Regions from separate parts of the Parasphingomonas caseinilytica genome, predicted to be linked through region 2. Evidence: predicted binding sites of a transcription regulator. Region 2 holds the regulator's gene; each other region holds the start of a gene.

Region 1 (10,820 bases), on a different contig from region 2:
CACCATGTTAATTCGTACTATGCGACGTGTTCAGGAGCGAGGCGATGTTCCGTTCAACATAAAAACTGCGTTTTGCTTTACTCGGCCACGATGAGGTGGCACCGGCGACCCGTCGCAACATAAGGATACGGTAATGGCCGAGACTGAAGACAAGATCGACGTGGTGGAACTCGCCACGAGTTTAACAATTGCCTGGCTCTCAAACAGCAATACACGCGCTGGTGCCGATGAGGTCCTGGCGTTCATGCGGTCCATGCACGAAGCCGTGACTTCGCTCTCGCTCGAAGCACCCACGGAAGCGCCGGCCGAGGAGGAGACGTACGAGCCTGCGGTCACTGCAAGGAAGTCTTTGTCCAATCCGGATTTCATCATCTCAATGATCGACGGCAAGCCGTATAGGGCGTTGCGTCGTCACTTGACCACCAACGGCCTGACACCTGAGCAGTATCGTGAACGGTACAATCTGAAAGCCGATTACCCGATAGTCGCACCGACCTATTCGGAAGCACGTCGCGCGATGGCGCACCGGATTGGTCTGGGCTCCAAGGGGCGGCAGGCTAAGGTCGCGCAGGCAGCAAAAGCCCCCCGTAAGGTTCGCGCCGCCAAAGCGGCGCAGGGTGACGCGTCAGAATGAAACAGGCATTGAGGGTGGGCTTCGGCCTGCCCTCACCGATCCGAGTGCATAGGTTGGCCTACAGGTTTTCCGCACCCGGCGCGATTGCCTGCGTGGCCATTCCACCTCGTGATAGTTCAGAGATCATCACGGAACAGAAATGGGCTCCTGTAGCGTGTTGGGGAATTGCGAAACCAACGCGTTTGCAAGCTTCGCGCCTACCGCGGTCGCGGACCCATCTCTAGTTCCAGACACTTGAGCGGTTAACGCGCTGCCTGACCAGACCAGATGGCGATCGCTACGCAGGCGCACCTCGATGTGTAATCGTGTGACTACAAGACCGTGCAGGCTCGTCTTTCTGGATGGCAATGTTACCCGGGCGCTCACCCCATTGCCGATGTTGGCAGCGGGCCTATCTTCGGCGCCATCGGCGGCAACGGACCCACGTTGCTGCTGACTGACCTCGATGGTGGCGACGTAGCGGCTTTGTGGCCCGACTGGCAGAACAAGGAAGTTCGCGTTGCTCAGCGCTTGTTGGGTCGCTCTGACAAAGGGGTCGTTATCATCTGTTTTGGCGCGATCTTGTGAGGCCGGATCTTGATTGGCGAGGCCGACCGTGATCGTGCCCGGCATGATTGGCCCTATATTTCCAGGCGGGACTTCCGTGACCACAGCGGCAATAGCAAATAGCAACATATCGATCCCCTTTTGAGGCGACGCTGCGCCACCCCAAAGCTAACGGCTCATCCACACGCTATGTTCGCCCGCTTCGGCACTACAGTGCAGCCCGCGGGTTATGCCGTCCGGCAAGTGGCCCCCGTAGAGTTTACGCGGCGCCCGGCACCGTCCAGGTTGATGTATTACTGGTATCCGCCCTCTTTCCGCTCCTCAGCAGCGTCCTTCTGCGCTTCTTCCATCGCGTCCGCCTCGTTGGTATCTTCCTCGTCACGTTCCGGTTCGATCGTCATGCCATTTCTCCTTGGTCTTGATACAACGACTGGCAGGTTGCGAAGGTCCGCTATCGGATTGACACCAAAAGGGCGTTTCCCAGACGCCATCCCCCGGGACGTGCGGCACGTGCTTTCCCCGGAAAATCTGTAGTTCGAGCCAGGGACCAGCTTGCGCGCTTACCAGGGAATTGAGGTGTCATTTCGGGCAGGCGAGGGTCTCAGCTCATGCCAGACCCAAATCGTTCATTTGCGCAGCTGATAGTATTCGGACTCGCTCGACGCTTGACCCCAACCCAACTTTAACGGAACATAAAAGGAACACTCCGAGTCTTACCGTCATGCCCGCCGCTACCGATTCCCTGCCGAGCCTAGCCCACTTACGAGCTGTCGCGACACCGAATGTCGACCATCGTATCATGCCGTTTGGCGTTCAGGAGCTGGATCGCCGCCTGGCAGGCGGCCTGCGCGCCGGCGCACTGCACGAGGCGGCAGCCGCCTCCTCATCGCTGGTCGACGATGCGGCGGCCACGCTATTTCTTGCCGGAATTGCCGCGCGAGAGGCGTGCTCAAATGGCGGGTTGGTGCTGTGGGTCAGCTGCCGCTCCGACCTCTACGCGCCGGGGCTCGAACAAGCCGGCCTGTGCTCCGCTGATCTGATCCACGCACAGCCTCGTGACGACAACGCGCTGCTGGCGGTCGTCGAGGATGCTATCCGCGACGGCACGCCGTCTGCGATTGTGGCCGAGGCGAGCCGCGTACCGATGGTAGCCACCCGTCGTTTACAACTCGTCGCCGCCGATGCGGATATCCCAGTCCTGTTGCTTCGCAGAAGGCGTGCTCGTGAGCAGGATCCGCTGGCCGAGCCGTCAGCGGCCTGCACCCGTTGGCGCATAGCCAGCGCGCCGTCGAAGCGTCTGGGCGTGGCGGGCGTCGGCCGGCCTCGCTGGCTGGTTGAGCTGGCACGTCAGCGCGGCGGTGAAGCGTTCTCGATTCTCCTGGAGGGCTGCGATGAGACGGGTCGTCTCGCTGTTCCTGCCGCACTTGGCCATCGAACGGCTGAGACGGCTGGAACGGCGCGCCATGCCGCTGCCTGAGCGCGGCGCATTCCAATTTGCCCACGACGATGATCCAGGTGCCTGCTCGGTCCCGCGTGGCGGAGACTGGCGGCCCGGCGCGCGCTGGGCGCGAGCACAGGCACCGTCCCAGGCAAGCGTCGACCAGCAGATCGCGGCGCTGCCCGCGCATGCCCGGCCACCCATGCGCGAGCTTGGCCGGAGGTCCGAGGCGGCAAGCCACCCCTTCAAAACCGAGCTCGGGACGGCAGACGTAACCGGCGGGTTCAGCGCGTGCGGTTTCCACCGGGCACCACTGGCACTGGTCGGCAAGGTCGGTCGCCGCGAGGAGATCGTATCGGCGTGTCCTTCTGCCGCCATGCTCGGCGTGCATGTCGGGATGGCGGCAACGCATGCGAGGGCGCTGGTCTCGGATCTCGACTTTCGTCCCGCCGACCCGGACGCGGACGCCGCGTTGCTCGATCGACTTGCGCTGCTCGCGGTGCGGCGCTGGTCGCCGATCGCGGCCGCGACGCCGCCCGATGGCCTTTGGTTGGATTTGGCGGGCTGCGATCACCTTCACGGTGGTGAGACAAGATTCTGCCAGCGGCTGCTCGCCTTCTGCAAGCGCGCCGGGTTCACCGCGCGCGTTGCGGTGGCGGATACCGCCGGCGCGGCGCACGCGCTGGCTCGTTTCGCTGCGAACGACCTGACGATCGTGCCTACGCGCGAGACGGTGCGCGCGATCTCCTCGCTACCGGTCGCGGCGTTGCGATTGAGCGGAACGGCGCTTGTGGCGGCACGACGCTTCGGGTTCGAGACGATCGGCGACCTGCTGCCCGTCGCGCGCGGACCGCTGGCGCGCCGGTTGGGGCTCGCCGCGATCAAGAGGCTGGATCAGGCGATCGGCGGCGTCGCCGAGCCGATCACGCCGCGGATGGACGTCACCACCCCGGTCGTCGAACGGCGGCTGATCGAGCCGATCGGCACTGCCGAGGCGATTGCGCGGGTCATGGAAGACCTGCTCGGCGATCTCGCAACCGTGCTGCAAACGCGCGGACTGGGTGTCCGCTCGCTGCGCTTCGTCGGCTCGCGGGTCGATGGGACCGAGCAGATCGTCGGTGTCGGCACATCGCGCCCGACCCGCGAGACGGCGCATCTGCTGAGGCTGCTCAAGCTTCGGATCGAAAAGATCGATCCGGGCATGGGGATGGAGCAATTCTGGCTTGCCGCCCCGCATACCGAGCCACTGGACGCCGTCGATCTCGGCGCTGTCCTTGCAGGCGACGTCGTGGTGCGGGATCCCGCGCGGCTCGTCGACGTCGTGGCTGGACGCATCGGACCTGCCGCGGTGTTCAGGGTGGCACCGATGGCCAGCCATGTGCCGGAGCGTGCGGTCACGCGTGCCGACCCGGTGGTGGCACCGGGCACTTGGCCGAACTGGCAACGCCCGGTGCGGCTGTTCGCGCGGCCAGAGCCGCTCTGGGGCGTGATCGCGCTGCTGCCGGATCAGCCGCCACGGCGGTTCGAGTGGCGTGGCAAGCGCTATAAGGTCGTCGCTGGCGACGGCCCCGAGCGGATCCACGGCGAGTGGTGGCGCCGCGACGCCGAAGTCTGGGCCGTGCGGGATTACTACCGGGTCGAGGATGAGACCGGCGGGCGCTTCTGGGTGTTCCGGCGTGGCGACGGGATGGTCGACGAGACCGGCGATCTCAGCTGGTGGATCCATGGCGTGTTCGCATGACCGACTATGTCGAGCTGCAGGTGCTCACGCATTTCTCTCTGCTACGCGGCGCGTCCAGCCCCGAGGAGCTGTTCGCCGCCGCCGCTATGCTTGGATACCCGGCGCTCGGCATTGGTGACATCGGCACCGTCGCCGGTGTCGTGCGTGCCTGGGAAGCCCAGAAGGCGACGGGAGTCCGCTCAATCGCCGGTACGCGCGTCGACCTGTCGTGCGGCCGCCGCCTGATCCTGCTCCCGACGGATCGCCCGGCCTGGTCGCGGATCACGCGGCTTCTAACCCTTGGCAAGAAGCGCGCGGGCAAAGGCGGCTGCCTGCTCCACTGGCACGATCTTCGACCCTGGTCCGAGGGCATCATCGCCATTCTGTTGCCGCATGAGGCCGACGAAGAGAATTTCGCGGCACTTGCTGATCTGAGGGCGGTGTACGGCAAGCGCGGCTATATGGCGCTATTTCAGCGACGTCGGCCGGGTGACGCGGTGCGGATCGATGCGCTGGCGCGGCAAGCCGGGGGCGCGGGCGTCCGGGCCGTAGTCACGGGGGACGTGCTTTATCATGCGCCCGAAGCCCGGCTGTTGCAGGACGTGGTGACCGCCGTACGCGAGAAGTGCACCGTCGATGAGCTTGGCTACCGGCGTGAGGTCAATGCCGACCGCGCGCTCAAGTCTCCAGCCGAGATGGTGCGGCGCTTCGCAGCCTATCCCGATGCACTACGTGCCAGCGTCGATATTGCGCGTGCCTGCACGTTCGATCTGGGCGAGCTCGCCTATCAATATCCGCACGAACGGTTGATCGACGGATTGAGCGCGCAGGAAGCACTTCAGCAATTGGCGGCTGATGCGGTTGATCGGATGTTCGGTGGGGATGTGCCAGCCGCCTACACCGACCAGATCGCGCACGAGCTTCGTCTGATCGGCGAGCTTGGCTACGCGCCGTATTTCCTGACGGTTTATGCGATCGTGCGCGAAGCACGCCGGCGCGGCATCCTGTGCCAGGGACGCGGATCCGCCGCCAACTCGTGCGTCTGCTTCGTGCTTGGCGTGACGTCGATCGATCCGATCAAGCACGAGCTTCTGTTCGAGCGGTTCGTATCGGGCGAGCGCCGCGAACCTCCCGACATCGACGTCGATTTCGAGCACGAGCGGCGCGAGGAGATCATTCAGTGGATCTACGAGACCTATGGCCGCGATCGCTCCGCCCTGACCGCTGTCGTCCAGCGCTATCGCGCACGCGGTGCCGTGCGCGATGTCGGCAAGGCAATGGGCCTCCCCGAGGATCTGACATCCTCGCTCGCCGGACTGATCTGGGGCTGGTCGGCCGAAGGCGTGGGCGAGAAACAGGTCAACGAGCTCAACCTCGACATTGCCGACCGCCGGCTGCGGCTAACGCTCGATCTGGCGCGCAAGCTGATCGGCGTGCCGCGCCATATGAGCCAGCATCCCGGCGGGTTTGTCCTCACGCACGACCGGCTCGACGATCTCGTGCCGATCGAACCGGCGGCGATGGATGACCGCCAGATCATCGAATGGGACAAGGACGATATCGATGCCCTGAAGTTTATGAAGGTCGACGTGCTGGGGCTCGGCATGCTCGGCTGCATGAACCGCGCGTTCAACATGCTCGAGGCCGACAAGGGATTGAAGGTCGAGCTTGCCGATCTGCAGGACGATGACCCGGACGTCTACGCGATGATCCAGAAGGCCGACACGCTCGGTACGTTCCAGATCGAGAGCCGCGCGCAGATGTCGATGCTGCCGCGGATGAAGCCTAGACGCTTCTACGATCTCGTCATCCAGGTCGCGATCGTGCGACCCGGCCCCATCCAGGGCGACATGGTGCATCCCTATCTTCGCCGGCGCGAGGGACTGGAGAAGCCGGAATATCCCCGGCCGGAACTTCGCGCCGTGCTCGAGAAGACACTGGGCGTCCCGCTGTTCCAGGAACAGGCGATGAAGGTAGCGATTGTTGGCGCTGGGTTCACGCCAGCCGAGGCGGACCAGCTCAGGCGCGCCATGGCGACGTTCAAGTTCACCGGTGGTGTGTCGCATTTCGCCGAGAAGCTGGTCGAGGGCATGGTATTACGTGGCTATCCACGCGAGTTCGCCGAGCGCACGTTCCGTCAGCTCGAGGGGTTCGGCTCTTACGGCTTCCCCGAGAGCCACGCGGCCAGCTTCGCCAAGATATCCTACGCTTCAAGCTGGATGAAACACCACCATCCCGATGTCTTCTGCGCGGCACTAATGAACGCGCAGCCGATGGGATTTTACGCGCCAGCGCAGATCGTCCGCGATGCGCGCGATCACGGCGTCGAAGTGCGACCGCCCTGTATCAACGCCAGTCGCTGGGATTGCACGCTCGAGCCGACCGGCGGTCGCTATCTTGCGGTGCGACTGGGCCTGCGTATCGTGCGAAGCCTGTCGAACGCCGATGGTGCCGCGATCGTCGGCGCGCGCGCCACGACGAACTTCGAGTCCGTCGAAGATGTCTGGAAGCGCTCGGGGGTGCAACGTGCCGCGATCGAGAAACTCGCCGATGGCGATGTGTTTCACAGCTTCGGCGCGGATCGTCGGCAGGGGCTGTGGAAGGTGCGCGGTCTGGGTGAGGCCCCGCTGCCTTTGTTCGCGGCCGCCGATCGGGCAGCGGAGGCGTTCAGCGCGGAAGGGGTGGAGCCCGATGTTGCGCTCCGTCCGCTGACGGACGGACGGGAGGTGATCGAGGATTACCGCGCGTTACAGCTCTCGCTTCGGGCCCACCCCCTGACATTCGTGCGAGACGAGCTTGCCCGGCGCGGCGTCACCAAATGCGCGGATCTTACGACCATTCGTGACGGCCGACATGTCGAGGTCGCCGGGATCATCCTCGTCCGACAGAAGCCCGGCAGCGCCAAGGGCATCTTGTTCCTCACGATCGAGGATGAGACCGGCATCGCCAACGGCATCCTCTGGCCCGACCGGTTCGAGCGCCAGCGCCGCACCGTTATGTCGGCCTCGATGATCGGCATGAAGGGGCGCGTGCAGCGCGAGGGCGAGGTGATCCATATCATCTGCGACCGGATCATCGATCATGGCGATCTGCTGCACCGGGTCGGCGAGATGTCGTTTCCGCATCGCACGGGGCGCGGTGATGGCGCGCGCCATGCCGGCTCACCTGATCGCGGTGACGCTGGCTGGGATCCGCGTCCTCGCAACTCATACTGGCCACCGCATGCCGAGGGCATGGACCCCGAGGAGGTCGTGCGGTTCAAGTCACACGACTTTCGGTGAAGCTTGGCGAAAATGCCACGACATCAGCGCGTCGTCATCGCGCTCTCCGTGCATATCCTGCGCTCGGGCGTGTCACGGTCGGCCGACGGCCGGGTGGACGGTGTCGAGGTGCGACTGGCGCTACGCTGCCTGCTGCAGCATTGTCCGGAACGGTGGCCGCTCGAACTGTACTGGGATGCCGCCAGACAAGAAAATGAGATCGGCCGGGCACAGGGCGTGACCGCGGCGTTCAACGGCATCGTGCGGCAGCTTCGCCGGGCGGGCCGGTATGACGACAGTGTCGTTCCATAAGTTGTGGTTCGCAGAGAAGTGCCAGCATCCAAATGGAGTCACGATCGTTCGGGATGTTCCAGATGGAGAACGGAAATGGCTGACGACAAGACACTGCGCGGGCCGCAAGATGCCTCGCGGATCGCGCTCGGTGAAGACTATGAAGTTCGTTACTGGACCGACAAGTTCTGCGTCAGCGCCGATGAGTTGCACGATGCGGTAGCAGCGGTTGGCAACGGTGCCGACGCGGTTGAACGCCATTTCAAAAAGGCATGACCCCGCATCGCCGATGACCACGCCCGATGGTCGATACATTATAGTGCGGGGACGGCTCTGGCGTGCGTCAAATCCGTCGCTGTCGGCTACCGAGCGAGAAGAACTGGTGGCGCGGTTGATGGACGCACGGCGGGCTGTCGCCGCCGCGCGCCGTACAAACGATGCGGCGGCGGAAAACCGGGCGCATGCCGACGTGAACGCTGCCAAGGTGGCGCTTGGGGAACGCGGGCCTGTTTGGTGGACGGACGGGGCGCCAGATCTCAATCGACACATGGCCCGCACGACGCCCTACGCGGCTTGGTTCACTGACGCATACGTCGATTGATTAGCGGCGGCGGATTCGCGGTGATTTGAGTTTGATCCAGACGGGCGCATGTTCGCTCGTCTTCCCCCATACGCGAACGTGCGCATCGACCTGTGCCACTTTAAGCTACGCGTGAGCACTGGGCTGAGCAGAAGATAATCGATCTTGAGCCCTGCACTGCGGCCACACGCGACAGTCTGGCATGCGCAGCGTTGTAATCTGGTGGAAACCGGAACGACCGCTTTTGGCGAAGGTCATTGCATTTTAGCCGTTCGTTCAGAAGACGGAGAATGGGAGCAAAAGACCAACTCCTACCGAACAGAGGATCCGGTCCCCGGGAAACAAGCCTGCGATACCTGTCGTTTCCTCGATCTTACCTGATGACGACGGCGCAGAGCGGAGCTGCGATCTTCAGAAGGAGGACCAAAAAAAAGAAAATCTCACCTTCAACGGCTTAAGGGGCGAAAGTTTCTGCGTGCCATGACAAGCCCGACTGCAAGGCGATGACAAGGCGACAAGCGGTTCAGCCGCGAGCTGATAGACTCTGTCTGGGTGATCGTCACGCCGGCCATCGCCTGGGGGCGACAACTGCTGGTTCGAACGTTAATTCAGGTGTCATCCCATCGCGCTGCCGCTATGATCCTGCCGATGAAGAGTTCGCGCAGCTGAAATGGCCCAGGGGACAGACACCCTATTCTCCGAGAGTCGTCATGTCCGTCTCGTCGCCGACAGCCCGATACCGTCGGTAATCAGTGATCCCCGGTTGCCGGATAATCCGATAGTGACCTGCAACGCGGCGTTTTGCGCGTTGACCGGCTATCCTGCCGAAGAAGTGATCGGGCGTAATTGCCGTTTTCTCTCGGGGCCCGCGACCGAACCTTGGCTGACCGAGGAAATCCGGCGCGGCGTGCGAGAGCATCGGCCGGTACTCGTCGAGATTCTCAACTACAAACGCAGCGGGCAACCATTTCGCAACGCGGTTCTCGTGGCGCCGATCTATGACGAGCAGGATGACTTGCTGTATTTTCTCGGTTCGCAGGTCGAGATCGACGCCGACGCAGCCGCTCCGTCCAGCATGCGGCGCATCCGCGCCGCGGAAATGGTCAAGGCTCTCTCGCCGCGGCAGGGGCAGGTATTGACGCTGGTCGCCAACGGGTTGCTCAACAAGCAGATTGCGGCCGAACTGGGCCTTGCTGAGAAGACCGTGAAGATGCACCGCGCGATCCTGATGGATCGTCTTGGCTTGCACACCACGGCCGACCTGATCCGGATGGCGGTCGAAGCCGGCCTCTAGCCGCGCGATACGGCACAAGGTCCGTATCGCCGTCGGCCGGGCGGCAACTTATCACCCTGGATGTCGTCACGGCGACAAGGCCGTACGTCACTTGCCATTCGACATACGGTCCGGAATGTCCCTCCCGCCGTTGCTGTGACGACAATCCTGGGGAACCGAAGACCGTGACTGCCACGGTCGCGCAACCTCCAACGATAGTCATGCCCGTCGCGTTCGCGTCGTGCATCAACGTGACGGAGAGACCGATGGATAGCATCACACCCTTTCAATTCTCGCTGGTCTATAATGCGTTTTCATTCACCTTCGCGACGATGGCAGCAGCGACGGCATTTTTGTGGCTGAGCCGATCGCAGGTCGCCCCGGCATATCGCACCGCGCTGACCATATCCGGTCTGGTGACCGGCATCGCCGCCTATCACTACCTGCGCATCTTCGAGAGCTGGAACGCGGCCTTCACGTTCAAGGATGGCGTGGTCTCGGCAACGGGCTTCGCGTTCAACGACGCATATCGCTACGTCGACTGGCTGCTCACGGTGCCGCTGTTGCTGGTAGAGCTGATACTCGTGATGCGGCTGTCGCGTGAGGAAACCACCTCGAAGACGCTCCGGCTCGGTTCGGCCGCCGCCCTTATGATCGTGCTTGGCTATCCAGGCGAGATTGCCAGCGATATCCCGACGCGGGCGCTATGGGGTACGCTGTCGGCGATCCCATTCGTCTACATCGTATGGGAATTGTTTCGCGGCCTGGGTGACTCGATCAAGCAGCAGCCGGCCTCCGCTCAAAACCTGGTCCGCAAGGCCCGCCTGCTGACATTCGCCTCCTGGGGCTTCTACCCTATCGTCTACATGGCGCCTTATGCCGGGCTGACCGGTGGCACGGTGACGACCACGATCCAGATCGGCTACACGATCGCGGATATCGTCGCCAAGGCCGGCCTCGGCATCCTCATCTTCCTGATTTCCGTGCGCAAGTCAGAAGCGGAGACGGGTGGCCTGAAGGGTTACGCCACCTGAGCTGATGAAGGCGTTCATGGACCCATTAAGAGCGGCGGATCGCC
Region 2 (10,820 bases):
GCGTCGCTATCCGGGCGATCGCGCCAGCGGCCATCGTAGCGCATCGGCTGCTTGGCGGCCTTCTGGGATTCGCGCAGCGCGGTAAGTTCCTCGGGCGTGGCGTAGCATTTGTACGCATTGCCGGTGGCGAGCAACTGGTTGGCGACCTCGGCATGGCGCGCGGCGCGGGCGAATTGATAGACGGTGTCGCCGTCCCAATCCAGGCCGAGCCAGGTCATCGAATCGAGGATCGCGTCGATCGCCGGCTGGGTTGAGCGGGCGCGATCGGTATCCTCGATACGCAACAGGAAGTCGCCGCCGTGATGGCGGGCATAGAGCCAGTTGAACAGCGCCGTGCGCGCGCCGCCGATGTGCAAAAAACCGGTCGGCGAAGGCGCGAACCGGGTGACGACCTTGGTGGCCGGGGGCGTCGCCTGATTGGCCGCCCCTGCTTCGTTAGTTGCGCCCAACCGCGCTTGCTCCCAAACTTGATGATGATGGCCAGTTCCGCCGCCGAGCCCCCTAGCACGCGTGCCAAGCCGCTTCAAATCGGCGGGCGCGGCGCGTTGACGCAGGTGCGGAATGGGGTGGAGCGTTGGCTGGAGGCGGAGCGCGACCAGCTCGTCTTGTGGCTGCCGGTGATGCTGGGCCTGGGGATCGCCGCGTGGTTCGTATTGCCGGACGAGCGGAGTTGGGCGACGGCGTTGTTGCTGTTTGGCGCGGTGGCGCTGGGGGCGATGGCCTTGGGGCGCGGCGGGCGGGCGGCGCGGGCGATCGTCATTGCCGGATTGGCAGCGGCTTTGGGGCTGGCCTCGGTATGGTGGCGGGCCGAGCAGGCGCGCGGCGTGGTGCTGACACGAGCGACGATCGCGACGTTCGAGGCGCGGGTGGACAGCATCCAGCCGCTGCCGGCGCGCGAACTGGTGCGATTGCGACTGGCACCGATCCGGGTGGCGGAGGCTGGGGCAGGGCGGAGTCCAATGGCGCTGCCCGCGTTCGTTCGGGTCAATCTGGCTGAGGCGGATGTGCCGAAGGGGCTGACGCGCGGAGCGGTGATCGCGCTGCGGGCGCGGCTGATGCCGCCGCCCCAGCCTGCGGTGCCGGGCGCTTATGATTATGCACGGGTGGCGTGGTTCGACCGGATCGGCGGAACCGGGCGGGGATTTGCGCCGGTCAGGATCGTGACAGCGGGCGAAGGCGAGGGATCGGCACTGAGGCAGCGATTGTCGGCACATATCGAGAACAGTCTGGAGGGCAGTGCGGGCGGCATCGCCAGCGCGTTGGCGACCGGAGACGAAGGCGCGATATCCGAGGAGGATGCGGAGGCGATGCGGCGTTCGGGGCTGGCGCATCTGTTGTCGGTCAGCGGGCTGCATATAACGGCCGTCGTCGCTGCGACGATGCTGGTGGTGGTGCGCTTGCTGGCGTTGAGCCCGTGGCTGGCATTGCGGTTTCGCCTGCCGTTGATCGCGGCGGGCGCGGGGGCGGCGGCGGCGATCGGCTACACTCTGCTGACGGGATCGCAGGTGCCGACGATCCGATCGTGCGTGGCGGCCTTGCTGGTGCTGGTGGCGCTGGCGATGGGGCGGGAGGCGATGACGCTCAGGCTGGTCGCGGCGGGGGCGGTGATCGTGTTGCTGTTGTGGCCGGAGGCACTGGCCGGGCCGAGTTTCCAGCTGTCGTTCGCGGCGATCACCGCGATCGTGGCGTTGAACGAACATCCGGGGATTCGCGCGCTGGTAGCCGCGCGGGACGAGCCGGGCACGAAGAAGTTCGGGCGGGCGATCGGGGCGCTGGTGCTGACCGGTCTGGCGGTGGAGATCGCGCTGCTGCCGATCGGGTTGTACCATTTCCACAAGGCCGGACTCTATGGCGTGGTGGCCAACATCGTCGCGATTCCGCTGACGACCTTTGTGATCATGCCGATGGAGGCGCTGTCCCTGGCGTTCGACTTCGTTGGCCTCGGTGCGTCGCTCTGGTGGGTGACCGACAAGGCGCTGGCGGTCCTTTTGTGGATCGCGCGGACGACGGCGGAGGCTCCGGGATCGGTTGCGGCATTGCCCGCCATGCCTGCGGGGGCGTTTGCCGCGACGGTGATCGGCGGATTGTGGATCGCCTTGTGGCGGACCCGGTGGCGGCGACTGGGGATCGCGCCGCTCGGGTTCGGTATCGTCTGGGCGTTGATCACCCCGGCGCCGGACCTGCTGGTGACGGGCGATGGACGGCATGTCGCGGTGCGGACGACGAATGGCGGGCTGGCGATGCTGCGCGATCGGGCGGGCGACTACATTTCCGACACTTTGGCCGAGAATGGCGGGGTGGACGGCGCGCCGATGTTACTGTCCGAACGATCCGAGGCGCGGTGCAGTCGTGATCTGTGCCTGATCGAGCGTGAGGCGGACGGGCGGGCCTGGCGGATTCTGGCGACGCGCAGTGCGTATCTGGTGCCGGTGGCGGAGCTTGTCGCCGCCTGTGTGACGGCGGATATCGTCGTGAGCGAGCGGTGGTTGCCTAAGGGGTGTCGTCCGCGCTGGCTGCGATTGGACAAGACCATGCTGGCGCAGACGGGGGGTGTGGCTGTCACCCTGTTGCGGCAGAGCGTCGTCAGCGTGGTGCGGCCGGGGGATCGGCATCCGTGGCGGGTGGCGAGTGCCGATAACGCGCCGTCCAGTTCGTTCGGGAGATCGCGCTTTTCCGGTGATCGCTGGCATCCGCGTGCAGCACGCAGGGGTGCGGAGTGAGTCTGGTTTGATCGCCTGGAGCGCGATGACTTTAAATAAAACCGTTCGTGCTGAGCTTGTCGAAGCACGTCCCCCGCACGGACGGTTGCGCCTGAAGCACGTCCTTCGACAAGCTCAGGACGAACGGAAAGGGGAATGGTTCAACCTCACGTGCCCATGCTCTAATGAGCAATGGAGCGCCATCAGCACGGGCGTAGTCACCCCATGCCGAACGCGGCCGGCCGAAATAACGGGCGTATCGAAAGCCGCTTGATGGATCCCGGATCAAGTCCGGGATGACGGCGTGGTTAGGACTGCATTCTATGACGATGAGCGCCTTGCCGGCCTCCGTTGGAAAGCCGATGCAAAACGACCGCCCGCCCGAAGCTTCGAACGTCAGTCGTAGCGGCGGAGCAGGCCGGCGAGCTTTCCCTGAACGCGCACCTGCTGCGGCGCGTAGCGCTGCGGATCATAGGCGCGGTTGGCGGGATCGAGCCGGATCATCGCGCCTTCGCGGCGGAAATATTTGAGCGTCGCCTCGCTATCTTCGATCAGCGCGACGACGATCTCCCCGTCGCGGGCGGTATCGGCGCGCCGAATGAGGGCGTAATCGCCATCCAGGATACCGGCCTCGACCATCGAATCGCCGGACACTTCGAGCGCATAATGCTCACCGCCACCGAGCAGGGCCGCCGGCACGGCGAGCATCGCACTCCCCTCGAACGCCTCAATCGGCACACCGGCCGCGATCCGGCCGTGCAGCGGGATCTCGATCACGTCGTTGGCGGGCTGCGGAAGGCTGCGGATATTGACCTCCGGCGCCTTGACCGCAGGTTTGGTCTCGCCGCGCTCGGGCATCTTGAGCACTTCGAGCGCGCGGGCGCGATTGGGCAGGCGGCGGATGAACTTACGTTCCTCGAGCGCGCTGATGAGGCGGTGAACGCCGGACTTCGACTTGAGGTCGAGCGCCTCCTTCATCTCCTCGAACGAGGGCGATACGCCCGATTCCTCGAGCCGATCGTTGATGAAGCAGATAAGCTCGTGCTGCTTGCGCGTAAGCATTGCGTTCCTCCGTCAGAACAGACGAGGAACCTTTATGGAACACTTCGATGGGTGTCAAGCGAGCGGGAGGATGTCCACCGACTCGCCTGTTTCCGCTGACGGAGCGTAAGCCGGGCGCAGCACCAGACAGTTGGCGCGGGCGAGCGTGCGCAGCATCGAACTGTCCTGAATCGTCGAAGCGTAGACGCGTCCGTCGCGCAATTCGGCGCGAAGATAATCGGTGCGGTGATCGTTGGCGCGCAGCGGTTCGCCGAGCGGGGCGGCGAGCGTGCGGGGCAGGGGATCGGCCGCGCCGGACATGGCGGCGATCAGCGGGCGGAGGAAGATCGTCGCGGTGACGAAGGCCGACACCGGATTTCCGGGCAGACCGAGCACGACCGTTTCGCCCAACCGGCCCGCCATCATCGGCTTGCCGGGGCGAAGTGCGATCTTCCAGAAATCTATCGTCCCACCGGCCGCCTCCAGCGCGGGGCGAACGAGGTCGTGGTCGCCGACCGATGCGCCGCCGGTGGTGACGAGGATGTCGGCGCGGACGGCGGCGAAGGCGGCGGTCAGGACGGCGAGATCGTCGGGGATGATACCGAGATCGATGATGTCGACGGGCAGATCGCGCAGCATCGCGGCGAGCATCAGGCCGTTGGTTTCGGGCAATTTGGTTGGATCGTCGCTGCCGGGGCGGGCGAGTTCGTCGCCGGTGGCGGCGATGGCGACGGTCAGGCGGCGTATGACGGGAAGAGTGGCATGGCCGCCGAGGGCGACGAGCGCGAGTGCTGCGGGGGTGAGGCGGTCGCCTTTCGCGATCAACACGTCGCCGGCGGAGAAATCCAGCCCGCGGGGCCGGACGCTGCTGGCGTGGCGGGCGGGGCCTTCGCCGGTGAGGTGGATCGTGTCGCCTTCTCGCGTAGCCTCTTCCTGGACGAGGATGGTGTCTGCGCCGGGCGGCAATGCGGCGCCGGTGAAGATGCGCACCGTCTCGCCTGCACCGACCTGGCCGGCAAAGGCGTGGCCAGCGGCGCTCTCGCCGATCAGCGCGAACGGGCCGGGCAGGTCGTCGTAGCGGATCGCATAGCCGTCCATCGCCGACAGATCGGCGTCGGGCTGGGTGCGGCGGGCGTGGATCGCATCGGTCGGCCAGCGAGCGATCGCTTGGGCGAGCGGGATGGTTTCCTCGGGGATGGCGGGGGCGAGCGCGAAGAGACGGGTCTGGGCTTCTGCGACGGCGAGGAGGGCGGGAGGCATGAGGCGTTCAGTGTCACGATCATCGGCGCTGGAACAGGAAATATTCGCGCCGCTCGCCGCAAGGGTGTGACCCCAAAAACACACATTGGCCTTTTCGATCGGCGTGGGGAACTGTGTCACGATTCGGTCTCAATCGTTACATAGTGCTTCCGGCAAGGCGGGGATCAGCCAGATTTAGCGAGAGGGACAGCGGTGCCCGCATTGGCGGGCGGCGTGCCTTTTTGCGCATGAATTTCAATCAAACCAATAGTTTAGAGTTCAGGGACAGAATGATGTTGAACAAGACTTTCGCCAAATCCGCTTTGCTGATCGGCACGGCCTTCGGTGCGATGATGATCCCGACTTTGGCCGCCGCGCAGGACGTTCCTGCCGCAGCGCCGGTTGCGGACGCCGCCGACAGCGGCGAGATCGGCGAGATCGTGGTGACGGCCGAGCGCCGCAGCGAGAATCTGCAGAAGGTGCCGGTGTCGGTCGCGGTGGTGAACGGCGACAGCCTGCGCGCCTTCCAGAGCGGTGGCGAGGACGCGCTGTCGCTCGCCGGTCGTGTGCCGGGGCTTTATGCCGAGACGACCACCGGTCGCATCTTCCCGCGCTTCTACATTCGCGGCCTCGGCAATATCGATTTCTATCTCGGCGCGTCGCAGCCGGTGTCGATCATCCAAGACGATGTCGTGCTCGAGCATGTCGTGCTCAAGTCGAACCCGGTGTTCGACGTCAACCAGGTGGAAGTGCTGCGCGGTCCGCAGGGTTCGCTGTTCGGGCGCAACACCACGGCCGGCATCATCAAGTTCGACACGATCCGCCCGAGCCAGGTGTTCCAGGGCCGCGGTTCGGCATCGTACGGCACGTACAACACGGTGACGGCGGACGTCGGCGTCGGCGGCCCGATCGTCGCGGACAAGATCGCGTTCCGCATCTCGGGCCTGTACCAGCATCGCGACAATTGGGTCGACAACACCTTCACCGGCACCGGTCCTGATGGCACGACCGGCGGCAAGAATGCGCTGGGCGGCTTCGACGAGAAGGACGTGCGCCTGCAACTGCTGTTCACGCCGACCAGCGACCTGTCGATCAACGTCTCGGGCCATGCTCGCGATTACAAGGGCACCTCGACGATCTTCCATCGCGCCGCACTGATGCGCGGATCGAACAACATCCAGCGCGAGCCGCGCACCAGCGTGGCGCTCGACGAGGCCGTGGGCAATCCGCAGGCGTACAAGACCTATGGTGCCTCGGTGAATGCGGCGTGGGATTTCGGTGCCGTGACGCTGAGCTCGATCACCGCCTACGAGACGACCAGCGGTTATAGCCGTGGCGACACCGATGGCGGTGCGGCGGTCAACTTCCCCGGCTTCGGCAATCCCGGCCAGAGCCAGGGGCGGATCCGCGATCTCGACCAGTGGACGCAGGAAGTGCGTCTGGCGAGCAACGGCGACGGCCCGTTCAAGTGGCAGGTCGGCGGCTTCTATTTCGATCAGCGCGATCTGACCGAGTTCGACCAGCGCGCGTCGCTGCTGCTGCCGACGAACGCCGCATACAACCCGCGCAACTTCGTGCAGTTGCGCGACGTCAACACGTCGTGGGCCGTGTTCGGCCAGGCGAGCTACAAGATTGGCGACAAGCTGACGCTGACCGCCGGTGGCCGCTATACCGAGGACAACAAGCACACCATCCTGGTGACGCCGGCCTACACGCTGGCCGGTGCGGTGAACTTCCCCGCGACGGCGCCGCGCGACGTGCGCCTGAAGGGCAAGGAGCCGAGCTTCGACGTGTCCGCCCTGTACGAGGCCACGCCGGACGTGAGCCTGTACGGCCGCGTCGCGCGCGGTTTCCGCGGGCCGACGATCCAGGGCCGTTCGGCCGTGTTCGGTTCGGCGTTCACGACGGCGAATTCGGAAACGGTGATGTCGTATGAAGCCGGCGTGAAGACGCGTCCGTTCAGCAACATGACCTTCAACCTGACGGGCTTCACCTACCGGGTGAAGGACATCCAGCTGAACGGCAACGATTCCAACGGCAACGGCGTGTTGTTCAATGCCGATCACGCCAACGCTTATGGCTTCGAAGCGGAGATGCAGTGGAAGCCGACCCGCAACATCAGCATCTCGCTGGGCGGCAGCGCGCTGCACACCGCGATCAAGGACAAGAACGTCTATGCGCAGGTCTGCGGGATCGGCGCGGTCGTGACCTGCACGGTGCAGGATCCGACGATCGTCCGCACGGTGTTCGGCACGCCGACCACCTTCGCGCAGATCGACGGCAACCCGCTGCCGAATGCGCCGAAATGGCAGTTGGACGCAGCGGTGCGCTACGACATTCCGCTGTGGACCGGTGGCAAGATGTTCGTCGCGACCGACTGGAACGTGCAGGGCTACACCAACCTCGTGCTGTACAAGACGGCGGAATTCTATTCGAAAGGCAATTTCGAAGGCGGCCTGAAGGTCGGCTACACCACGTCGGACAACAAGTACGAGATCGCGGCATTCGCCCGCAACATCACCAACGAGAAGAACCTCAAGGGTGTGATCGAGAACTTCACGGCGGCGGTGTTCAACGAACCGCGGATCATCGGCGTTTCGGTGAGCGGCAAGTTCTGATCGGGCGATTTGCCGGATCGTGATGTGGGGGCGGTGCGCTTTTGGCGCGCCGCCCTTTTTTTGCGGGTGTTTGGGCTGCTGGAGCGGGATGATCTCAAACCGACCCGTTCGTCCTGAGTAGCGGCTGAGCTTGTCGAAGACGCGTATCGAAGGACAGGCGTCACGCGCTCGGAAGGTGCTTCGATACGAGCCCTCGATACGCCTTCGGCTACTCGGTCTCTACTCAGCACGAACGGGGTGAGATTATGTACCCATGATCCGACTGCCGTCATCCTGAACTCGTTTCAGGATCCATTTCGCCTTTCGGGCGATTGGGTGTTTGGCACGATGGATCCTGAAACGAGTTCAGGATGACGGTAATTGAGGGAGGGCATCATGCCTCCGCACCGGCTTTGCTCAGGCGCGATAGTCGCCGGATTTGCCGCCGGTTTTCGCGAGCAGGCGGATGCCTTGGATCGTCATGGCTTTGTCGATCGCCTTGGCCATGTCGTAGATCGTGAGCAGCGTGACCGAGACGGCGGTGAGCGCCTCCATCTCGACGCCGGTCTTGCCGTCGGTGCGGGCGGTGGCGGTGGCGGTGACGCCGGTTTCGTCGGTGACGAGATCGATCGCGACGCGCGTCAACGGCAAAGGGTGGCAGAGCGGGATCAGGTCGCTGGTGCGCTTGGCGGCCATGATGCCGGCGATGCGGGCGACGGCGAGGACGTCGCCCTTGGCGGCAGCGCCGCTGCGGATCGCGGTGGCGGCCTCGGGGGACATGGTAATGCGGCCTTCGGCGACTGCTTCGCGCGCGGTGCTTTGTTTGGCGGAGACGTCGACCATGTGGGCGGCACCGGCGGAGTCGAGATGGGTGAGGTCGGTCATATCTGCACCCTATCCGTTCGTTTCGAGCGAAGTCGAGAAACCTGTGCCTGACGCCTGTTTCTCGACTTCGCTCGAAACGAACGGGAAATGGTGTTTTATCCCACCAACACCCGCGTCGCCGCCTCGACGTCGTCCTGCCGCATCAGCGCCTCGCCGATCAGGAAGCATTTGACGCCGTGTTCGGCCATCGCGTCGAGATCGGCGCGAACCGTCAGGCCGCTTTCGGCGACGAAGGTGCAGCCTTTGGGGGCTTTCGACACCAGTTCGTAGGTGCGGGCGAAATCGACGCTGAAGTCGCGCAGATTGCGGTTGTTGACGCCGATCAGGCGCGATTTGAGTTTCATCGCGCGATCGAGCTCCTTCTGGTCGTGGACCTCGACCAGCACGTCCATGCCGCACTCGATCGCGCTTGCCTCGATCTCGGCGAGCAGATGATCGTCCAGCGCGGACATGATCAGCAGGATCGCGTCGGCCCCGATGCCGCGCGATTCGGGCACCTGCCAAGGATCGACCATGAAATCCTTGCGCAGGACGGGCAGGTCGCAGGCGGCGCGGGCGTCGATCAGATATTGGTCGGCACCCTGGAACCAGCGTTCGTCGGTCAGCACCGACAGGCAGGCGGCACCGCCGGCCTCATAGGCGCGCGCATGGGCGGGGGGATCGAAATCCTCGCGGATCAGGCCTTTGGACGGGCTGGCCTTCTTGATCTCGGCGATCAGCGCGTGGCCGGTCTGCGCCTTGGCATCGAGCGCGGCGCGGAAGCCGCGCGGCTTGGACTGTTCCGCAATGCGTGCGTCGAGCGCGGAAAGCGGGGTGGTCGCCTTGCGCGCGGCGATGTCGGCGCGCTTGGTTTCGAGGATGCGGTCGAGAATGTCGGTCATGCGTAAGCGATCCAGCGGTCGAGCAGCGCGTTCGCATAGCCGGCATCGAGCGCTTCGGCGGCGGCGGCGGCACCGTCGGTGAGATTAGGGCTATGGCCGGCGACGACCAAAGCGGCGGCGGCGTTGAGCAGGACGGCATCGCGATAGCCGCCGGTCTCGCCTTCGAGCAGGCGCCGCAGCGCGGCGGCATTATAGGCGGGATCGCCGCCATGGATCGCGGCGATCGGGTGGCGCGGCAGGCCGGCATCCTCCGGGGCGATATGGGTGGGCAGCGCGGCGGAGCCGACATTGACGACGACGCTGGGGCCGGCACCGGACAGTTCGTCCAGACCTTCTTCGCCCGAGACGACGATCGCCGCTTCGGTGCCGAGCTGTTCGAGCGCCTCGGCATAGAGCGATGTGTAATCGGGCCGGGCGATGCCGATCAACTGGCGGGTGACGCGCGCAGGATTGGCGAGCGGGCCCATCAGGTTGAAGATCGTGCGCTTGCCGATGTGGCGGCGGATCGGCGTTATGCGCTTCATCGCCGGGTGATGATTGGCGGCGAACAGGAAGCAGATGCCGAGATCGTTGAGCGTCGCCTGGGCGAGCGTGCCGGCGCGTTCCATGTCGAGGCCGAGCGCCTCGAGCGTATCGGCGGCCCCGGCCTTGGAGGAGGCGGCGCGGTTGCCGTGCTTGGCGACAGGGATGCCGCAGGCCGCGACGACGAGGCTGACGGCGGTGGAGACGTTGAGCGTGTGGTGCCCGTCACCCCCCGTGCCGCAGACGTCGATCGCGTTGGCGGGCGCATCGATCGGGATCAGGCGGGCGCGCAGCGCGCGGGCGGCCTCGGCGATCTCGATGCTGGTCTCGCCGCGATCGGTGAGCGCGATGAGGAAGTCGGCGATCGCCTCCTCCGAGGTGCGCGCGTCGAGGACGTCGGCGAACGCCTGCGCGGCGGATTCGCGCGAGAGGGGGGAGATGGGGTTGGGGAGGAGGGTGAGCGTCGTCACGCCAGCTCCCTTACCGGCAATCCGGCGATGCGGAGGAAGTTCGCCAGCATCGCGTGGCCGTGTTCGGTGGCGATGCTTTCCGGGTGGAACTGCACGCCGTGGATCGGCAGCGTCGCGTGGCGGAAGCCCATCACCGAGCCATCGGTCGCGGTCGCGTTGACGATGAGGTCGGCGGGAATGTCTTCGACGATCAGCGAATGGTAGCGGGTGGCGGTGAACGGGCTGGGCAGGCCTGCGAACAGGCCGGTGCCGTCATGTTCGACCGGCGAGGTCTTGCCGTGCATCAGCCCGCCGCGCACGACGTTGCCGCCGAAATGCTGGCCGATCGCCTGATGGCCGAGGCACACACCGAGCAAAGGTTTGTGCGCAGCGGCGCAGGCGGCGACGAGATCGAGGCTGATCCCGGCTTGCGTGGGCGTGCACGGGCCGGGCGAGATCAGGAAGGCCTGGGCATTGGTTTCGATCGCCTCGCGTGCGGTGAGCGCG
Region 3 (10,820 bases), on a different contig from region 2:
AGAGGATAGTCGAAACAATTGGGCATGCGGTAGATATCTGTAACGACCCTTCGCTCACGCTTGGTGTGGACTTTTATCCAAGCATTCTTGCGCTTTGATTCATGGCCGACTTGCTCCACGATATCGCGATACAGATTCACGAACCGTTGCGAACCGGCCCGCCGCTTCCAGGGCATCAAGGACATCTGCTTGATCGCCTGCCATAATGCCCGAGAACGTGGAATTGCTTCCACATCGATCCGATGCATAGTCAATATGACATTTGGTGCCGCCGCAATGAGCCATCCGATCCGTCGCTTGATGTCGCCAATCGTCTTTCCGAACAAACCCGCCTCGAATTGAATGTTGACGTAATCATATTCGCGCAGTTTTGCGGCGATCGATCGGATATGCGCATCTCCAGCCTGCCGGAAAATTTTGTCCTTCTTTTGGAGAAGGAAAAGATCGAGCGGCAATACGTCCACATCAACGAATTCACTAAATCCTGTCTTGAGGACGTGTGTATAAGATGCGTTCCCACAGTTTTCATTGTAAGTACTGACTATGGCTAATCTTGCCATATCTAATGTCCCCGATATAAAAAAGAGAATTTCTTATTAGAATTCAGAAGAAATCGATTAATAGATGTCGTGATCTAAATCATGAACGAAGCGAATTGAAGTTCTCTTTTACCCAGAGTATCGTTTCTTCGAGGCCGCGATTCAAGGAATAGGACGTTTGGAAACCGATGTCTTGGATCTTCGTCACGTCGTAGGATCGCCGTAACTGACCGAGCGGTTTCTCGGGATCCCATCGATAGACCACATCGGGATAAAATGCCGCGATAGCTGTCACCAACTCATGGATGGTTCCAGGTTTGCCAGAGGCAAGATTATAGGTGCCTTCCCCCTGATCCATCAGCTTGGCAAGGCCGGCCGCCGCATCCGCGGCATAAAGGAAGTCGCGCTGGGGAGAGCCATCGCCCCAGATGTCTACGACACCACCGTCGCGACTTGCGGATTCGAACTTCATCAGTAGTGACGGAATGACGTGGCCGTATTCGATGTTAAATCGGTCATGCGGACCATAAAGATTGGTTGATATCGCATAGGCGAAGCGCGTTCCGAACTGCCGACGATAGCTTTCGAGTTGTACCAGCATCCCGCGCTTGGCGAACGCATAGGCATATTCCGAGGCGTGAGGCTCACCTTTGAGCGCATCATCCTCTCGCATCGGCTGCTGAAGGCCATCCGCGTATATCGCAGCGGTTCCCATGGCTACTATCTTTTCGACGCCGATCTGGCGCGATGCCTCGATGACATGCAGGTTGAGCAGCGTGTTGCGCCGGAAAGCATCGCCTGGAAAAGCGGTGTTACCGCCCAGGCCGAACACTGCGCCCGCCAGATGGTAGACAAGCCTCGGCTTCTCGCGCTCGAACAGGGCACGACAGACGTGCCAATCCTCAAGGTCGCCATCGGCCCGGCCGCGCAGAACCCGAATATCTGCACCACGCGCGGTCAGCAAGGCGTCTAGTGCAGCGCCCGCGACGCCGCTGCCACCGGTTATCAAGATATCCGCCACTTAAATCCTTTCACGGTAGGATTTCAGAACAAGCGACGCGATGATCCACGCGCTCATCGCAAAGCCCAGAAAGATCGCCAGCGAAAGCGCAAGGCGCGGAGCATCTGCTTCTTCAGGAAGCGTAGGACTAAAGATAGTGTCCAAGTACAATTGCTGTTGCGCGGCCTGCGCCTGCTGCTTTTCCTGGGCCACCATAGCGAGTTCATAACGTTTCTGCGCAAAATCCTGCTCGACCTGCAATTGCTGAAACGCGCTGAGCGCGCCCGAGAGATTGGCCGTACCATTTTGTTCGCCGGTCGAGCGCGACTGAAGAGCGCCGAGCGCCGAGCGAAGTGAAGCGATGCGGGTCCGAAAAGCAGGCAGGGCAGGTGAGCTAGGAGAGTAGCTTTCTCGCATGGACAACTCGGCCTGAGCCTTGATGATTTCGTTTTGGAGCTGAGTCTGCTGCTCGAGGTTGGCTTTGGCGACGAGCTGTGGATCGATCAGTCCGCGCTGATTCCGCAGGCTCTGAAGCCGCACATTGATCTGGCGCAGCGCCATCCCTGCCTCACTGGCATTTGCGCGGGCGTAGGCGACAAGATCACGCCGGGATCGGGTCGTCATGGTGTTAACCAATTGCTCTGATGCAGCGAGTACGGCTTGAGACAAGCGCAGCGTGGTAGCGGGGTCGTACGCGCGAACTTTCACGACCAGTGTGTTGGTCGTATTCTCATAATAGGCGTCGATACGGCGTTGCCAGTACCGCCACAAAGCCTCGCTCGACGCGTTCGGTGACAGCCTTGAGGTCGGATCGATGCGCGGTGACGAATAGATGAGCTTGAGGTTCAGCCGTCGATCAAGTTCGCTCACCCCCGGGCCGCTCTCCAGATATTGAATGATAGCATAGCTGTCTGCAGCGTTGACGGCAGGCAGGCCAATTCCGGGAAGTTGCGGAAATGCAGAATTGCCACCCTCCTGCGCGTTCCGCACGATGGCGCGAAATTCACATACATAGGAGGGAGTCTGGATCAGCATCAAATACAGAGCAAACAGAGTCGACGGTATCAAGACGATCATCAGCCACAAGCGGAAGGTCGTTATGTGTCTCAATATGGCTGCAGTGTGGCGCCATGGCCACTCTGCCCTGGGGAGGCCTCGAACCGTATCGAATTGCCCCTCGTGAGCGTGATCAGGCGAGGGAACCCGCAATATTCAATCCCTTTGGTCATCTGGCAAGCGGCGACGCCTATGCGTCAGAACAGGCCGCGTGGCAACTTATGCGTACCACCGGCCTGAGCTGATGGAACGTCTCGCCGTCCGGCCGAGACGTGTGATCGGCAAGGGCCAGGCCTGGGGTTCCGAAACCGCGTGGGTTGGAACGACTCCGTCCCCGAACCGGATATATTTGGGCAGCCGTGCTTGACTCCGATCCAGCATCGGACGATTTGGAACATAACGGGAACTGTAATGCGTGATTCGGTCGAAATTATTGCCGCACTCAGGCGGCATGTGTCTCAACTGGAGGGCCTGCGCCAGACGGAAACGTCAGGTTTTGTCGGTATCGGCCATGAGGAGATCGATGCTCGGCTCGGCGGAGGGCTGGAGCGTGGACGGGTACACGAAATTTTCGCTCTCAATGCCGATGATGTGAGCAGTGCGGCGGGCTTCGCGGCGATGATCGTGCGTCGCGCCGGTCTGGGGTCGGTTGTTTGGCTCAGGCAGGATAATGCGCAGGGTGCGGGCGGCGCGCTGCACATGCCCGGAATAATCGAATTGGGTTTGCGCGGCCTCGACCTGATCGTCGGGATGCTGCCCGATGCCCTCAGTCTGTTGTGTGTTGCGGCGGACGTAACGCGCTGCGCGGACGTCGCTATGGTCGTGGTCGAACTTTGGCAAAATCCTCGCATGCTCGATCTTACGGCGAGCCGACGCCTCGCCATGGCTGCGGAAAGTTCGGGCGTAACCGCCTTGCTGCTGCGCGTCGCCGCCGAGCCGTCGCCCAGTGCCGCGACCACGCGCTGGCAGGTGCGATCGGCGGCGGCGGTGCCGCTGGCGGCGAACGCGCCGGGTTTCCCGACGCTGGATGTGGAATTGTCGCGGCAACGCGGCGGAAAGGCCGGCGGTCGCTGGTGTGTGGAGTGGGATCGTGACGAGGCAATCTTCCGGCCGGCCGGATATCAGGCGGCGGCGCTTTCTGGCGCTGTGGTTTCCGTTTCTGCCGGCGGACCGGGTGGCGCGCGCCGGCGCGCCGGATAGCCCGCACGCTTTCGTCGAGAAGCAGCAGGGGGCGATGCGGCTGGTGGCGGTTGATCGCACCGCGCAGGGGCTGGGGATCGCGACCGGTATGACCTTGGCCGATGCCCGCGCCCGCCTGCCCGAACTGGTGGCGCTCGATCACGATCCCGCCGCCGACGATGCCCTGCTCGAACGCGTCGCCGATGGCTGCGATCGTTACACGCCGCTGGTCGCGATCGATGGCGCGGACGGGGTGACCCTCGATATCACCGGCTGTCTGCATGATGGCGACAGCGAGGACGATCTGGCGGCGGATATCGAGCGCCGGCTCGACGCTTATGGTCTGCAGGTGCGGCATGCGCTGGCCGCCTCGCCCGAGGCGGCACAGGCGCTCGCGCGTTTCCAGACGATGCCCGCGCCGGGCGAGGCGGCGGCGGTTCTGCGGCTCGGCGTGATCGCGCTCCGACTCGACGAGGATACCGAACTGGCGCTGCGCCGGGCGGGGTTGAAGACGATCGGCGATCTTGCCGGACGCCCGACCGCACCGCTCGCCGCGCGCTTCGGCGATGCGATGGTCGATGCGCTCGCCCGACTGACGGGCAAATCCGATAGCCGGATCGTACCGCGCCGGGTGCCGCCCGCCTTGCTGGTCGAGCGACGGCTGGCCGAGCCGGTGACGCAGACCGCCGCCGCGCTGAACATCCTCGAGGCGCTGGCCACAGAAGTCGCGGAGACGATGGCCGAACAGCATCAGGGAGGTCGGCGTTTCGCCGCGCGCCTGTTCCGCAGCGATGGCCTGACGGTCGATCTCGCGGTCGAGACGAGTCTCGCCGTGCGCGATCCGAAGGTGGTGATGCGCCTGTTCGAGGAGCGGATCGACGGGCTGGCCGATCCGATCGATCCGGGCTTCGGCTTCGACATGATCCGCCTGGCCGTGCCGACGCTTGCCCCCCTAGCGCCGACGCAATTGCAATTGGAGGGCGGGGCGGTGGCCGAGGGCGAACTTGCCGCGCTGATCGATCGGCTCAGCACACGGCTCGGGCGCGGGCGGTTCCGTAGGTTGATCCCGCAGGATACGCACATCCCCGAACAGGCGGTGCTCGCGCTGCCGGCGGTTGTCGCGCCGCCCGCTAGTTGGGATGCGCCGGAGCCGGGCGAGCCGCCGCGCCGCCCGCTGCACCTGTTCGATCCGCCACAGTTGATCCAGGTCTTGGCCGAGGTGCCGGATGGACCGCCGCAACGCTTCCGCTGGCGGCGCAACCTGCACGATGTGACCCGCTTCGAGGGGCCTGAACGCATCGCCGCCGAATGGTGGCGCGATGGCCCACCCCGCCCGACGCGAGATTATTACCGCATCGAGGATGCGCGCGGCCGCCGCTTCTGGGTCTTCCGCCACGGCCTGTACGGCACCGAGCGCGAGAATCCCGGCTGGTACGTGCACGGCCTCTTCGCGTGAGCCGGGCCACCGATCCGCCCTTCGCCGAACTGGTGGCGGCGACGAATTATTCGTTCCTGCGGGGGGCGAGCCATGCGACCGACCTGATCGCCGGTGCGAACGCGCTCGGCATGACTGCGCTCGGGATCGCCGATCGCAACACCGTCGCCGGCGTGGTGAGGGGCTGGTCCGCGCTGAAGACGGCACCCGACAGGGCACGCGTGGCGTTGCTCGCCGACAAGAAGGCAGCGGGCGAGCCCGAGAAGCTGAGCGACGAGGAATGGGCCGCATGTGAAATCGACCTGCGGCTGGTCGTCGGCGCGCGGCTGGTGTTCGTGGATGGCACGCCGGATATCGTCGCCTATCCCGCCACACGCTATGGCTGGGGGCGGCTGACGCGATTGCTCACGGTCGGCAACCTGCGCGCGGTCAAGGGCGGTTGCATCCTGCGCTTCGCCGATCTGATCGATTATGCGCAGGATTTGCTGCTGATCGTGCTGCCTTACTCCACCGCTCGGGACGAGCAGGAGCATCGCGATCCGGTGGACTATGATTACGGCGATCCGCCGAAGCCGGCGCTGCGGCTGGTGGAAGTGCCGCCCGCCGATATCGAAGCGACTCTCGACCGGCTGCGTCGGGTGGCACCCGATCGGGTCTGGCTCGGCGCGGCGATGCCTCATCGTGGCAAGGACGGGCGCGATCTCGCTCGTCTGAACGGCATCGCGAACGCCGCGCGCGTGCCGCTGATCGCGACCAACGATGCGCTCTACGCCTCGCCGGAGCAGCGCCCGTTGCACGACGTGCTGACCTGCATCCGCCTCGGCACGACGATCACAGCGGCGGGCAAGCGGCTGGAGGCCAATGCCGAACGCCATCTGAAAAGCCCTGCCGAGATGGCGCGTCTGTTCCGCGATCACCCGCAAGCGATCGCGCAGACGCAGGTGCTATTGTCACGCATAGACTTCGATCTCAAAGATCTACGCTACGAATATCCGCACGAACCTGTCCCCGAGGGATGGGAAGCACAAGCCTGGCTCGAGCATGTCGCCTGGTCCGCCGCGATCGAGCGCTATGCCGATTATATGCCGCCCAAGGTGATCGCCACGCTGGCGGAGGAATTCGCCCTGATCAGCGCCCGAAATTACGCCTATTACTTCCTCACCGTCTACGATCTGGTTAGGTTCGCGCGCGCACAGGATCCCCCGATCCTGTGCCAGGGTCGGGGATCGGCGGCCAATTCCGCAGTCTGTTTCCTGCTCGGCGTCACTTCGATCGATCCGATGCAGCACGATCTGCTATTTTCGCGCTTTGTGTCCGACGAACGCGACGAGCCCCCGGATATCGATATCGATTTCGAGCACGAACGGCGCGAGGAGGTGATGCAGTATATCTACCGGCGTTACGGCCGCCACCGCGCCGGAATCGCCGCGACGGTGGCACATTATCGCTCGCGCAGCACGGTTCGCGAAGTCGCCAAGGCGCTGGGACTGAGCGAAGACATCCCCGCGCGCATGGCCAGTACCGTGTGGGGCAGCCATTCCGGCGACATGGAGGATCGCCGCATCACCGACGCCGGGTTCGATCTCGCCAATCCGGAGATCGCGCGATTGCGATTCATCATGGACCAGATTCTCGAAGCGCCGTTTCCGCGCCATTTGTCGCAGCATGTCGGTGGCTTTGTGCTGACCGAAAACCGGTTGGATGAGACGGTGCCGCTGCACCACGCGGCCATGGCGGATCGCACCTTCATCGAATGGGACAAGGACGATATCGATGCGCTCGGCCTGTTGAAGGTCGATGTGCTGGCGCTCGGCATGTTGACCTGCATTCGCAAGAGTTACGACCTGCTCGAACGGCACGGTTTCGGCGAACACACGTTGGAGGTCGATCTCGATAGCACCGACTCAGCGGTCTATGAGATGCTGCAAAAGGGCGACAGCATAGGCGTGTTCCAAGTCGAAAGCCGAGCGCAGATGAACATGCTGCCACGCCTTAAACCCAAGAATCTTTACGATCTGACGGTGCAGGTCGCGATCGTTAGACCGGGGCCGATCCAGGGCGATATGGTGCATCCCTATCTGCGTCGGCGCACCGGGGTGGAGAAGGTCGAATATCCCGCGCCCGATCCAAGATTCGGGCCGGAGGACGAGTTGAAAACCCTGCTCGGCAACACCTATGGCGTGCCGCTGTTTCAGGAACAGGCGATGAAGCTGGCGATCGTCGCCGCTGCCTTCACCCCTAGCGAAGCGAACCAGTTGCGGCGCGCGATGGCGACGTTCCGCAATGTCGGCGGCATGCATAATTTCCGCGAGAAGCTGGTCGGGGGCATGGTGGCGCGGGGGTACGAGCAGGATTTCGCCGAGCGATGTTACAAGCAGATCGAGGGCTTCGGCTCCTATGGCTTCCCTGAAAGCCATGCGTTGTCGTTCGCGCGGCTGGTCTATGTCTCGTCGTGGATCAAATGCCATCATCCGGCGGTATTCGCCTGCGCGTTGCTCAATTCACAGCCGATGGGTTTCTATGCTCCGGCGCAGATCGTGCGCGATGCGATCGAGCATGACGTCGAGGTGCGGGCGATCGATGTGAATGCGAGCGCGTGGGACAATGCGCTGGAACTGCGGTCGGAGGGTTTGGCGCCATCCCATGACCTTCCTCGCCATCCTCGCCCTTGCGAGGATGGCCGTGATGAACTGGTCGGGCGGCATCTCGTTTTAAGGCTTGGCCTGCGCCAGATCACCGGTTTCAAACAGGACTGGGCCGGCACGCTCGCCCAGGCACGCAAAGATGCCGGTTCGTTCACCTCGATCGAAAGCCTCGCCCGTCGCGCCAACCTGCCCGAACGCGCGCTCCGGCTGTTGGCCGATGCCGATGCCTTCGGGTCGCTCGGGCTCGGCCGGCGCCATGCCTTGTGGGAGGCGCGGCGTACGCCATCCGCCCCACTGCCGCTGTTCGCCGCGGCCGAGGCGGCTGAGTTGGGCGAGGAAGCGGATATGGCTCTGCCGGCAATGTCCGATGCCGAACACGTTGTCGCCGACTATCAGATGACGCGCCTGTCCTTGAAGGCGCACCCGATGTCCTTTCTGCGCCCGATACTCAGTGGCGAAGGTGTGCTGAGCTGCGCCGCGACGTCGGCGAGCCGGAACGGCGCGCAGGTGCGTACGGCGGGGATCGTTCTGGTCCGTCAGCGGCCCGGCAAGGGCAATGCGATCTTCGTGACGATCGAGGACGAAACCGGCGTGACCAATATCGTGATGTGGGCGCGGATGTTCGAACATTTCCGGCGGCAGGTGATGGCATCGCGGTTAATGGAGGTGGAGGGCATCGTGCAGAAGGCCGGCCCGATCGACGGCAATGTCGTCCATCTGATGGCGTCGCGGATCGTGGACCGCACCGATCTGCTCGATCATCTGTCCGATCTCGACAAGGCCGATATGCCCGTGCTGCGGGCGGACATATTCGAACACCCGCAGCCGCGATATCCCGATGCCAAGCATACGGCACCTTCAGGGCACAACACCCCGCGCCACCGCCATCCGCGCGATGTGCGGATCATTCCCAAGTCGCGGGATTTTCATTGAGCGTAGGAGAAGGGGTTTCACACAAAGGCACAAAGGCACGAAAAGAAGTTTTGAAAATCTGCGCTTCGCATCACCGCCGGAGGCAATCTTCCTCCTTTCACTTCTTTTTGCGCCTTCGTGTGAACCAGTCTTCTTTCTAAGGTTCGCTATCGCGATCCCGCAAATTCACCCCGGTATCTGCTGGCTGATGCAGTGGAAGCTGCCCCCGCCGGTCAAGATATGATCGGCGTGCAGGCCCACCGCCTCGCGATCCGGGAATAGGGCCTGGATCGCCGCCACCGCCGCCGCATCGTTGGGCGCGCCATATTGCGGCACGACCACGACCGCATTGCCGATATAGAAATTCATATAGCTCGCCGGCACGATCTCCTCGTCGCGCAGCACGCGGCCGGGGGAGGGGAGCAGTGCGATCTCGATCCCGTCATGAAGTCCCGCGTCGCGGGCGGCGTGTTGATAGATGAGCCAGTTGGGATCGTTCTCCGCCGCCTGCGGAATCGCCAGCTTGCCGGGCGCGACGAAGCGCGCGAGGTTGTCGACATGCCCGTCGGTATGATCGTGCATCAGCCCCTCGCCGAGCCAGATCACCTGCGTGAAACCGAGATCGGACCGCAGCCGCGCCTCGATCTCAGCCTTGGACAGGCCGGGATTGCGATTGTGGTTGAGCAGGCATTGCTCGGTCGTGACGACGAGGCCGGTGCCGTCGCCGTCGATCGCGCCGCCTTCCAAGATCCAGTCGCAACGTTCGGCATGGATGCGCCGCCGCGCGGCCAAACGCTGGCCGATATCGTCATCACCCGGCAGATCGTATTTTCCGCCCCAGCCGTTGAAGCGGAAATCGCGTGCCGTGCCGTCGCTGAGCAGAATCGCGGCGGTATCGCGCAGCCAGATATCGCCGAACGGCTCGACCACGACATCGGCGATCCCCTTGGCCATCGCCCCCGCCGCGCCGGCCGCTTCCTCATCGGCGGCGACCAGGATCACGCGCTCGCCGCGCCCGTCGGCATGCACCGCGCGGGCGAACGCCACCACCTCCTCGCGCGCCGGCTCCAGATCGTCGAGCCACAGGTCCGGGTGGCTGGGAAAGCCGATCCACACCGCCTTGTGCGGCGCCCATTCCGCCGGCTGCACCAATTGCTTCGTCATCGTAGCTTCGCCCGTTGCTATTTAGCCGCGCCGCGGCTTTCGTCGCGGATCTTGCGGAATTCGGCCGACGGATACCAGTTCGGCCACACATCGCCCTGTGCCAGTTCGTGGCCGAGCGCATAATAGACGTTCAGGTCGGAAACCGCGCCGTCCCAGTTCCACTTCGCATCATATTCGTCCTGCGGCTTGTGATAGCGGTTGACGACATAATCCTCGGTCGCGGCCTTGCCCGCCGCCACGCCCCCGACCACCAGATCCTCGCCGCTTTCGCCATACAGCATCGGCACGCCCAATTTGGCGAAGCTGAAATGGTCGGAGCGGTAATAGGAACCGCGCTCGGGGTTCGCCTCCAGCGTGATCACGCGCCCCTCTGCGGCGACCAGCGGTTTGACCATGTCCTCCAGCTCGGACTTGCCCGCGCCTATGAGCACGAAATCCTTCGTCTTGCCGATGATGTTCAGGCCATCCATGTTCACGCCACCGACCGTCTGTGCCAGCGGATAGACCGGGTTCTCGGCATAATATTTCGATCCCAGCAGCCCGGATTCCTCGCCCGTCACCGCCAGGAACACCTGACTGCGCGTGGCCGGTCCGGCCTTCACGCCCGCCTCGGCCAGCGCAACCAGCCCGGCGACGCCGGTAGCATTGTCGACCGCACCGTTGCAGATATCGTCGCCCTTCACCGCATCGCAGTGGCCGAGATGGTCCCAATGGGCGGAATACATCACGATCTCATCCGGTTTCGCAGTGCCGGGCAGGATGCCGACGACGTTCTTCGATGCCTGACGCCGGATCGTATTGGTCCACGATACGCTGGCCTTCACGCCCAGCGGCACCGCCTTGAAGCCCTTGATCGCGGCGGCCTTGGACAAAGCGGCGAAATCCTGCCC

Evidence for each region. Region 2 encodes LexA, which represses DNA repair genes until DNA is damaged. Its sites were predicted from a motif close to GTTCCNCNCTTGTTCT; they were not measured.
Region 1: the regulator LexA is predicted to act here: its motif matches at 1,868-1,883, upstream of U1738_RS20035 (ImuA family protein).
Region 3: the regulator LexA is predicted to act here: its motif matches at 2,987-3,002, upstream of U1738_RS18415 (ImuA family protein).

What each region holds. Positions count from the first base shown of each region.
Region 1 covers NZ_JAXOJL010000017.1:17,246-28,065, reverse strand. The annotation lists gene U1738_RS20045 (Ros/MucR family transcriptional regulator) at 134-634, shown strand; gene U1738_RS20040 (hypothetical protein) at 761-1,309, opposite strand; gene U1738_RS20035 (ImuA family protein) at 1,980-2,657, shown strand; gene U1738_RS20030 (Y-family DNA polymerase) at 2,821-4,359, shown strand; gene U1738_RS20025 (error-prone DNA polymerase) at 4,356-7,619, shown strand; gene U1738_RS20020 (hypothetical protein) at 7,632-7,910, shown strand; gene U1738_RS20015 (DUF3606 domain-containing protein) at 7,986-8,165, shown strand; gene U1738_RS20010 (hypothetical protein) at 8,179-8,490, shown strand; gene U1738_RS20005 (LuxR C-terminal-related transcriptional regulator) at 9,140-9,763, shown strand; gene U1738_RS20000 (bacteriorhodopsin-like) at 10,009-10,776, shown strand.
Region 2 covers NZ_JAXOJL010000001.1:578,496-589,315, reverse strand. The annotation lists gene gltX (glutamate--tRNA ligase) at 1-449, opposite strand, end outside; gene U1738_RS02700 (ComEC/Rec2 family competence protein) at 477-2,720, shown strand; gene lexA (transcriptional repressor LexA) at 3,096-3,761, opposite strand; gene U1738_RS02690 (molybdopterin molybdotransferase MoeA) at 3,816-5,000, opposite strand; gene U1738_RS02685 (TonB-dependent receptor) at 5,273-7,597, shown strand; gene moaC (cyclic pyranopterin monophosphate synthase MoaC) at 7,994-8,461, opposite strand; gene trpC (indole-3-glycerol phosphate synthase TrpC) at 8,557-9,342, opposite strand; gene trpD (anthranilate phosphoribosyltransferase) at 9,339-10,334, opposite strand; gene U1738_RS02665 (anthranilate synthase component II) at 10,331-10,820, opposite strand, start outside.
Region 3 covers NZ_JAXOJL010000010.1:142,863-153,682, reverse strand. The annotation lists gene U1738_RS18430 (glycosyltransferase family protein) at 1-560, opposite strand, end outside; gene U1738_RS18425 (NAD-dependent epimerase/dehydratase family protein) at 640-1,560, opposite strand; gene U1738_RS18420 (KpsE/RkpR family capsule polysaccharide export protein) at 1,561-2,625, opposite strand; gene U1738_RS18415 (ImuA family protein) at 3,007-3,795, shown strand; gene U1738_RS18410 (Y-family DNA polymerase) at 3,686-5,230, shown strand; gene U1738_RS18405 (error-prone DNA polymerase) at 5,227-8,787, shown strand; gene U1738_RS18400 (agmatine deiminase family protein) at 8,953-9,930, opposite strand; gene U1738_RS18395 (M28 family metallopeptidase) at 9,948-10,820, opposite strand, start outside.